3 linked regions of the Priestia megaterium genome follow. Each later gene encodes a partner of the first gene's protein in a complex. Links are inferred from orthologs where the notes say so. Each region holds a gene or a part of one and is shown in the gene's direction. Other genes may lie near its edges.

Region 1 (2,993 bases):
ATTGTTCAACAAGGAGATAGCTGGCAAGAAGGAGGTGTCTTATTTGAGATTATTTCTCCGACAGGTTTCGAAGAAACGAGCAACAACGGCTCAATTGTAATAGACGCTAAGTTAGGAAATTTAAGATGGCTATTCACCGGAGATTTAGAAAAGGAAGGAGAACAAAGAATATTGAAAGGCTTTCCAAACCTTAAAGCAGATGTATTAAAAGTTGGGCATCATGGCAGTAAAACTTCAACTTCAGAAGAGTTTGTTCAACATTTAAATCCTAAAGTAGCGCTTGTTTCAGCGGGACAAAAAAATCGTTATGGTCATCCTCATCAAGAAATATTAGAGCTTCTGAAAAGCTACGGAGTGTATATTTATCGAACGGATGAAGATGGTGGGGTAATGTATGAATTTACAAAAAAGTCAGGAACGTTTTCGCGGCAACTTCCATAGTCTATAGTAAGAAAAACGAACTAAAAAAGACTGCTAAGAAGCAGCCTTGAAGCAATTTTACGAACCCAAGTAGTGAATCACAGTTGCAATAACAAATAAGGCAGTGAAAAAGCCAAATGAAACACCAAATCCTACGGCAGAATCGACAGCGTCGTTGCGTTTACTTTGGACACTTTCTTCAAATTGGTTCATTAACACCCCTCCTGTTTACAGTATAATCTAACTTTTTTTAAAAATCTAGACAATTTAAAAGCGTTTTCACAAACTGACAACAGTTAACAACTATACTTTATGAGCATGAGGAGAAAATAGAGATAAGGGTTTAATCATTAACAAATAAGTAACCTAGGGCTTATATTGTTAATGTTTATTATAAACTGAGGAATTGTCGTTTTAAGGCAATTCCTTTTGTATTGTTGCCAAAAACTCATAACACCTTTACGATAGAAATTGTATTTTGTTTATCAGTAACTATACATAATCAATATAGATGAATAAAAAAGAGGAGCGTATATACGTTGGCAGTTGATAGCTTAAAAAGTATTACCAAAAATAATATAGCCCCCGTTTACTTAATACACGGGGTCAATGCATTTATGAGTAAAAAGATTAGAGATAAAATCGTCGACTATACGTTAAATGAAGAAGATAAAGAATTTAACTTGTCACTATACGATTTAGAAGAAACATCGATTGATCAAGTTCTAGAAGATGCTGAAACGCTTCCTTTTTTAGGAGACAAGCGTGTAGTGGTTGCGAAAAATGCAGCATTTTTAACGGCTGAAAAATCGAAAGATAAAGTAGAGCATGATCTCGCAAAACTTCAGCAATATGTGGAGCAGCCCCCGTCTTTTTCAACATTAATTCTACTAGCCCCTTATGAAAAGCTGGATGAAAGAAAAAAAATAACAAAATTGTTAAAAAAACAAGCAGCTTACATCGAAGCGAACGAATTTGGTGAAAAAGAAATGAAGCAGTGGATTCATAATTTACTTTCAAAAGATGGAGTGAATATGGATGAAGATGCTGTAACGCTGCTTATTCAGCTTGTGGGTCTTAATGTAACGCTTGTGACAAATGAAATTGAAAAAATGGTGTTATACGTTGGACAAGGCGGAGTCATTACAAAAGAAGTTGTGCTTAAGCTTGTGGCAAAAACGCTTGAACAAAATGTATTTACGCTTATTGACGCTGTTATTCAGCGAAAGGTTTCTACTGCTTTAAATATGTATCAGGATTTACTGCGTAATAACGAAGAGCCTATTAAAATTTTATCTTTGTTAGCGACGCAGTTTCGTTTGATTTATCATACGAAGCAGCTGTCTAGCCAAGGGTACGGTCAGCAGCAAATTGCTCAAACGATTAAGGTTCATCCGTTTCGTGTAAAAATTGCTTTGCAGCAGAGCAGAAGTTTTGAGGAACAGCAGCTTAAAGGAATTTTAAGGGATTTAGCAGAGGCAGATTATGAAATGAAGACAGGAAAAATGGATAAAGCGCTTATTTTACAGCTGTTTTTACTAAAAAGAGCGCAATAAAAAAACGATCCTAATGGGATCGTTTTTGTCTCAATTATGCAGATAAACCGTTAAGTTTTACTGCTAAGCGAGATTTTTGACGAGCTGCAGCATTTTTGTGGATAATACCAGATTGTGCAGCTTTGTCTAATTTTTTAGAAGCAACAGCAAATGCTGCTTTTGCGTTATCTACATCGTTGTTTTCAACTAAAGCTTCAAAGTTTTTGATTGCAGTACGCATAGCTGATTTAGCTTGAATGTTATGAGCACGGCGAGCTTCAGTAGTTTTTACACGTTTGATAGCTGATTTAATGTTTGGCATCCGTTTCACCTCCCGAAATGATAACAATCGAGATTATATAGAACTCGACATTCTTCACAATAAGAACAAAAGATATTTTATCAAACACAAGGACAGAATGCAATAGCCTTGACAAGGAATTTTATATGACAGATCTCTCTTCACAAGCTTGTAGCTGATATTGAGCCCTTCCTTCTACTTTTCATTTCTTAAATGCATGAATCTGCCAGTCCTCGGTGACAATAATTTCAACAAAGATTGTCTAGGAGGTTAAGAAATGGAAAAAGAACTTGATTTAAGTCAATATAGCGTGCGCACGGATTTAGCTGTCGAAGCAAAAGACATAGCGTTAGAAAACCAGCCTAAACCGAATAACCAGTCAGAAATCAAAGGCGTAATTGTAAAAGAAAAAGAAGAACAAGATGTCAAAATTTCAATGGTAGAAATTACGGAAGAGGGCGCAGAAGCAATCGGTAAGAAAAAAGGCCGATATGTAACCCTTGAATCGGTAGGCATTCGCGAGCAGGATACTGAAAAGCAAGAGGCCATGGAAGAAGTATTTGCTAAAGAGCTGAATTTTTTTATTAAAAGCCTCAACATTCCAGATGATGCTAGCTGTCTTGTAGTGGGTCTTGGAAACTTAAGTGTTACACCAGATGCGCTTGGACCAAAGGCAGTAGATAATTTGTTGATTACAAGACATTTGTTTGAGTTACAGCCTGAAAGCGTGCAAGATG
Region 2 (3,045 bases), 4.4 Mb from region 1 along the record:
ACTTATTAGAGTTTGAAAAGTTTAATCATCAAGCAGAAGTAGTAGGAGGTATGCTAGAAGAAGAATGCGGGAGCCTCTTAACGACCTTTTTTCGTGAGTTGCGTCAACGAAAAAAGGCTGGAAAATAGCGCTAAAAAAGTAAGTTTTCTATAGCGGTTGCATTTTTGAATGAAAAGACGTATACTTGTAAATGCATCAACTTGATGCCCAAACTATTGGTTTCAACTTTGCCGTGCTAAGCGGGGAGGTAGCGGTGCCCTGTACTCGCAATCCGCTCTAGCGAGGCCGAATTCCTTCTTGAGGTTAGCTCATCTTAGGGCCTGCCTTAAGTAAGTGGTGTTGACGTTTGGGTCCTATGCAATGGGAATCTGTGAACCCTGTCAGGTCCGGAAGGAAGCAGCAGTAAGCAGAACCTCTCATGTGCCATGGGGTCGCCTGAACCGAGCTAACTGCTTAAGTAACGCCTGGGGTGGCTAATCGACGGAAGGTGCACGGCAGTTATATACATAAGTTTAGTCTACTCTGTTGGAGTAGGCTTTTTATTTTATCTTTTACTATTTTGAAAAAAAACCTCATAATACGCTATAATGATAACTAATGAATTATATTAAAAGGAGAGGATGTAGTGGCATATCAGGCTCTATACCGTGTATACCGTCCTCAAAGCTTTAACGACGTAGTCGGTCAACAACATATTATCAAAACACTTCAAAATGCCCTTGTCCAAGAAAAGTTTTCGCATGCGTATTTATTTTCTGGGCCTCGAGGGACAGGAAAGACAACAGCTGCTAAAATTTTAGCGAAAGCCGTTAACTGTGAAAAAGCACCCATTGCTGAACCCTGTAATGAATGTGCAACTTGTCGGGGAATTACTGATGGTTCCATTTCTGATGTAATTGAAATTGATGCAGCCTCTAATAATGGAGTCGATGAAATTCGAGATATCCGTGATAAAGTAAAATATGCACCTAGTGCTGTTCGATACAAAGTGTACATTATTGATGAAGTTCATATGCTTTCAATTGGAGCTTTTAACGCTTTGTTAAAAACGTTAGAAGAACCTCCTGCACATGTTATCTTTATTTTAGCTACAACAGAGCCGCATAAAATTCCATTAACGATTATCTCTAGATGTCAGCGCTTTGATTTCAAACGCATTTCGCCAGAAGATATCGTATATCGAATGAAAGAAGTATTAGGTTCTGAAGAGCTAGAAGTAAGCGAGGATGCTCTTTACGAAATTGCGAAAGCTTCAGAAGGCGGCATGCGTGATGCACTTAGTCTTTTAGACCAAGCCATCTCGTATAGTACGGAGAAGGTGAGCTTAGAGGATGTTCTATCCATAACAGGAGCAGTATCACAGGCTTTTATTGTGAAGATCGTCCAAGCTATCTTTAATGAAAACATTGTAGAAGCGCTAGACTCTGTTGAAAGTTTGATCAAAAACGGAAAAGATCCAGCGAGGTTTGTAGAGGACCTCATCTTCTATTATCGTGATGTTCTGCTTTATCAAGCTTCTGAAGAAAATGCATATTTACTTGAAAAAGCAGCGGTTAACGAAGAGTTTAAAGAACTCAGTTCAAAAATGGATAGTGCTTTTATTTATAAAGTCATTGCTGAATTGAACCAAACTCAGCAAGAGATGAAATGGAGCAATCATCCTCGAGTGCTACTTGAAGTAGCTTTAGTAAAATTAGCTCAAAGTTCTACAAATCAAGAGGGTGATCTTCCATATCAAGACATTTTGCAAAAAATGAATCAAATGGAAGCAGAACTGCAGCAGTTAAAAGAAAAAGGCATTCAAGTTGATCATACAGCTCAGGCAGCGCAAACAGAGAAAAAACAGACAAGACAGTCAAGAAGTCAGTATAAAACGCCTGTTGGGAAGGTAAATGAAGTTTTAAAAAATGCCACTCGGCAGAATTTAGAAACGATTAAGCGATCTTGGGCGCAGGTGTTAGACACATTGAAACAACAAAATAAAGCTTCACATGCAGCGTTGTTATCTAACAGTGAACCGGTTGCGTCTTCAGATCAATCATTTATACTTAAATTTAAATATGAAATTCATTGCAAAATGGCTTCTGAAAATAACAACAATGTACGTGATAATTTAGAGAATATCTTATATACTTTAATTGGCAGCAAGCGTGAAATGGTTGCAATTCCAGAAAGCGAATGGGATAAAGTAAGAGAAGAGTTTCTTCAAGGACAGCAAAGTGATGGGTCATCAGGTCAACCACAGGAGGAAGACCCTGTGGTTGCAGAAGCGAAAAAGCTATTTGGAGAAGACTTAATCGAAATTCAAGAGTAAATTTAGGAGGAATGTTCACATGATGAAAGGCATGGGCAATATGCAAAAAATGATGAAACAAATGCAAAAAATGCAAAAAGATATGCAAAAAGCGCAGGAAGAGTTAGCTGAAAAAACTGTTGAAGGTACAGCTGGCGGGGGAATGGTAACAGTTGTGGTTAACGGTCAGAAACAAGTAATTGATGTAAATATTAAAGAGGATGTAGTAGATCCTGAAGATATTGAAATGCTACAAGATTTAGTACTAGCAGCAACAAATGACGCATTAAAACAAATGGACGATTTAACAAATAACACAATGGGTCAATTTACAAAAGGTTTAAATATTCCAGGACTTTAATAAGGTGGTTGCCACGTGCATTATCCAGAACCAATATCAAAGCTTATAGATAGTTTTATGAAGTTACCCGGCATTGGTCCAAAAACAGCTGTTCGCTTAGCATTCTTTGTTTTATCTATGAAAGAAGATACAGTATTAGATTTTGCAAAAGCATTAGTCAATGCGAAGCGAAATTTAACCTATTGTTCAGTTTGTGGGCATATCACAGATCAAGATCCTTGCTACATTTGTCAAGATCAGCGTAGAGAGCGAAGTGTGGTGTGTGTCGTGCAAGACCCTAAGGATGTCATTGCAATGGAGAAAATGAAAGAATATAACGGCTTGTATCATGTCCTGCATGGCGCAATTTCACCTATGGAAGGAATAGGGCCTGAAGATATCAAAGTACCAG
Region 3 (3,072 bases), 4.4 Mb from region 1 along the record:
CATCATCCATATGGTTCAACAAAAATTAATACAAGAGGGCTATACCATTGTATTAACAAGAGAGCCTGGAGGCATACGAATTGCTGAACAAATTCGTGAAATCATCTTAAATCCATCTAACACGGAAATGGATGCCAGAACCGAAGCACTTCTTTACGCTGCGGCTAGAAGACAACATCTTGTAGAAAAAGTGATTCCTGAGCTAAATAAAGGGAATATAGTATTATGTGACCGTTTTATTGATAGCTCACTTGCTTATCAAGGAAATGCACGGGGTATAGGTGTAGAAGATATTTTTGCTATCAATCAATTTGCTATTGAGCAAACGATGCCACAGGCTACTTTATACTTTGATATTGAGCCTGAGGTAGGATTAGAAAGAATTAATAAAGGTCGAAAAGATGAGATTAATCGATTAGATTTAGAATCCTTAGACTTTCATTACAAAGTACGAGATGGATATTTATCTCTTTTGAGTGAATTTCCAGAACGTATTCGCCGAATTGATGCAAATCAATCCGTTGAAAAAGTCTGTGCTGAAGCTTATAAACAGATACAATCGATTTTAAAATAAATACAGATGATCGTTATTCTTGCTATACTATTCTTAACAAAAAAGTAAAATGAGGTGTTATTCATGAAATTAGTAATGGCCGTTATTCAAGATTCAGATAGCTCAAAGCTTTTAAATGCACTTGTAGAAAGAGGGTTTCGTTCAACCAAATTATCAAGTACGGGCGGATTTTTAAAATCAGGGAATACAACAATTATGATTGGTACAGATGACCATAAAGTAGATGAAGTACTTGATATTATTAAGGGCCAATGTGAAAACCGCAGACAGATGATTTCTCCTGTGGCACCGATGGGCGGTAATGCAGATTCATACATTCCGTATCCTGTTGAAGTTGAAGTGGGCGGAGCTACAGTATTCGTACTACCAGTAGATCAATTTCATCAATTTTAAGAGAGAAGATTTTAAATAGAAAGTGATGATTGAATGGGAAATACATGGGAACAGCTTGAAGCTCTTCAGCCGAACGTATTAAAGATTTTGCAAAACAGCTTACTTAAAGAGCGAGTTGCTCATGCTTATTTATTTGAAGGAAGCAAAGGAACAGGTAAAAAACAAATTAGTTTTTTGTTTGCTAAAGCACTGTTTTGCCAAAATCCAGTTAATCATAGGCCATGCCATGAGTGCAGTAACTGCCGGCGAATTGATTCAGGTAATCATCCAGATATTCACTTGATTGAGCCAGCTGGTCTATCGATTAAAAAAGAGCAAATTCAATTCTTGCAATCAGAATTCACAAAAACCGGTGTTGAATCTAATAAAAAGTTATATATTGTGAATCATGTTGATAAAATGACAGTAAGCGCAGCAAATAGTTTACTGAAATTTTTAGAAGAGCCTGGCAACGGAACTTATGCAATTTTATTAACAGAAAATATACAGCGCTTATTAGATACGATTATCTCACGTTGCCAAGTAATATCATTTCGATCTCTTACACCAGAACAGTTAGCTGAAAAACTATTAGAAAATGGCCTTTCCGCAGTAGATGCGTCTATCTTGTCTAATTTAACGAACAGTATTGATGAAGCAATTGAATTAAGTAAAGATGAATGGTTTGGACTTGCAATAAAGTTAGTGATACAATTATATGAAGTGTTAACAACGAGACCTCAACAAGCTCTTCTTTTTATTCATGAAAAGTGGGTAACACATTTTAAAGAAAAAGAACAAGCTCATATTGGTTTAACTTTATTGATGCTTCTTTATCGTGATTTGTTGACGCTGCAAGTTGGACAAGAGTCTAAAATCGTCTATCGTCATAAAATAGAAGAATTAAAACAGCAAGCTCTTCAGACAACGCAGGAAAAAGCGATTTATCGCTTAGAGGTTATCTTGAAGGCCAAAAATAAATTAAATTCAAATATGAATCTACAGTTATTAATGGAACAGCTGGTGTTGGATTTGCAGGAGGGATAAAAGCTTGTATGATGTAGTAGGCGTTCGCTTTAAAAAAGCGGGAAAAATATATTATTTTGACCCTGGAGAACTTACAATTCCAGATGGTGAGTTTGTTATTGTAGAAACAGTTCGTGGTGTTGAATTTGGCAGAGTGGTTATTAATAAAAAGCAAGTAAGTGAACACGATGTCGTACTTCCTTTGAAAAAAGTAATCCGCATTGCTGAACAAAAAGACAGGCTGATTGTGGATGAAAATAAACAAGCTGCTAGAGAAGCGTATGACGTATGCGTGCAAAAAATTCAATCACACGATTTAGATATGAAATTAGTAGATGTAGAATATACGTTTGATCGTAATAAAGTCATTTTTTATTTTACAGCAGACGGCCGTATTGATTTTAGAGAGTTAGTTAAAGATTTAGCTGCTATTTTCCGTACGCGAATTGAGCTTCGTCAAATCGGTGTACGAGACGAGGCAAAACTGTTGGGCGGGATAGGTCCTTGTGGACGTATGCTATGTTGTTCAACGTTTTTAGGTGATTTTGAGCCGGTTTCTATTAAGATGGCCAAAGACCAAAACCTATCGCTTAATCCAACGAAAATTTCTGGTTTATGCGGACGTTTGATGTGTTGTTTAAAATATGAAAATGATGAGTATGAAACGGCAAAAGAACAGCTTCCTGATATAGGCTCAACAATTAAAACTTCAGATGGTTCAGGACGTGTAGTGGGTTTGAATATTTTGGAAAGAATTATTCAAGTGGAACTGTCAGATCACGAACAAATTTTAGAGTATACTCTGGATGAGATCAATAATGAAGGTGCTGTTTCGTTTCAAGCCACAGATTAACGAGGTGGGCAAAGGTGGATAAAAAAGAGATTTTTGATTCGGTGACAAACATGGAGGAACAAATTGGTCATTTATATAAGCAGTTAGGTGAGTTGAAAGAGCATCTTGCTGAGCTAATTGAAGAAAATCATCACCTGCAAATAGAAAATGATCATTTGCGCCGTCGCCTTGACCAGACAAACTTCGAAACGAAGCTGAAAAATAGACATTCAAAAGCAAGCGCTCAAACAAAAGAGCAAAAACAAAT

The links. The genes of interacting proteins can lie anywhere in the genome.
Region 2: holA (region 1) and dnaX share a complex: the UniProt entries of both Bacillus subtilis proteins name them as parts of the DNA clamp loading complex. The link is inferred for Priestia megaterium from one-to-one orthologs.
Region 3: holA (region 1) and holB share a complex: the UniProt entries of both Bacillus subtilis proteins name them as parts of the DNA clamp loading complex. The link is inferred for Priestia megaterium from one-to-one orthologs.

What each region holds. Positions count from the first base shown.
Region 1 is NZ_CP085442.1:4,457,939-4,460,931, reverse strand. Bases 51-2,967 are described here. They hold holA (DNA polymerase III subunit delta), read left to right. Parts: upstream 51-959; coding sequence 960-1,976; downstream 1,977-2,967. Other genes in these bases: gpr (GPR endopeptidase), read left to right, coding at 2,534-2,967; rpsT (30S ribosomal protein S20), read right to left, coding at 2,011-2,277; LIS78_RS23175 (YqzM family protein), read right to left, coding at 499-633; LIS78_RS23180 (DNA internalization-related competence protein ComEC/Rec2), read left to right, coding at 51-441. Outside these bases: more of LIS78_RS23180, read left to right, coding at 1-50; more of gpr, read left to right, coding at 2,968-2,993. UniProt on the Bacillus subtilis protein: Part of the beta sliding clamp loading complex, which hydrolyzes ATP to load the beta clamp onto primed DNA to form the DNA replication pre-initiation complex.
Region 2 is NZ_CP085442.1:25,659-28,703, forward strand. Bases 1-2,969 are described here. They hold dnaX (DNA polymerase III subunit gamma/tau), read left to right. Parts: upstream 1-625; coding sequence 626-2,314; downstream 2,315-2,969. Other genes in these bases: tadA (tRNA adenosine(34) deaminase TadA), read left to right, coding at 1-128; LIS78_RS00130 (YbaB/EbfC family nucleoid-associated protein), read left to right, coding at 2,334-2,654; recR (recombination mediator RecR), read left to right, coding at 2,670-2,969. Also shown: more of recR, read left to right, coding at 2,970-3,045. UniProt on the Bacillus subtilis protein: Part of the beta sliding clamp loading complex, which hydrolyzes ATP to load the beta clamp onto primed DNA to form the DNA replication pre-initiation complex.
Region 3 is NZ_CP085442.1:42,630-45,701, forward strand. The notes cover bases 1-2,996. They hold holB (DNA polymerase III subunit delta'), read left to right. Parts: upstream 1-1,000; coding sequence 1,001-1,993; downstream 1,994-2,996. Other genes in these bases: tmk (dTMP kinase), read left to right, coding at 1-574; darA (cyclic di-AMP receptor DarA), read left to right, coding at 638-967; LIS78_RS00260 (PSP1 domain-containing protein), read left to right, coding at 1,998-2,825; yabA (DNA replication initiation control protein YabA), read left to right, coding at 2,840-2,996. In the rest of the region: more of yabA, read left to right, coding at 2,997-3,072. UniProt on the Bacillus subtilis protein: DNA polymerase III is a complex, multichain enzyme responsible for most of the replicative synthesis in bacteria.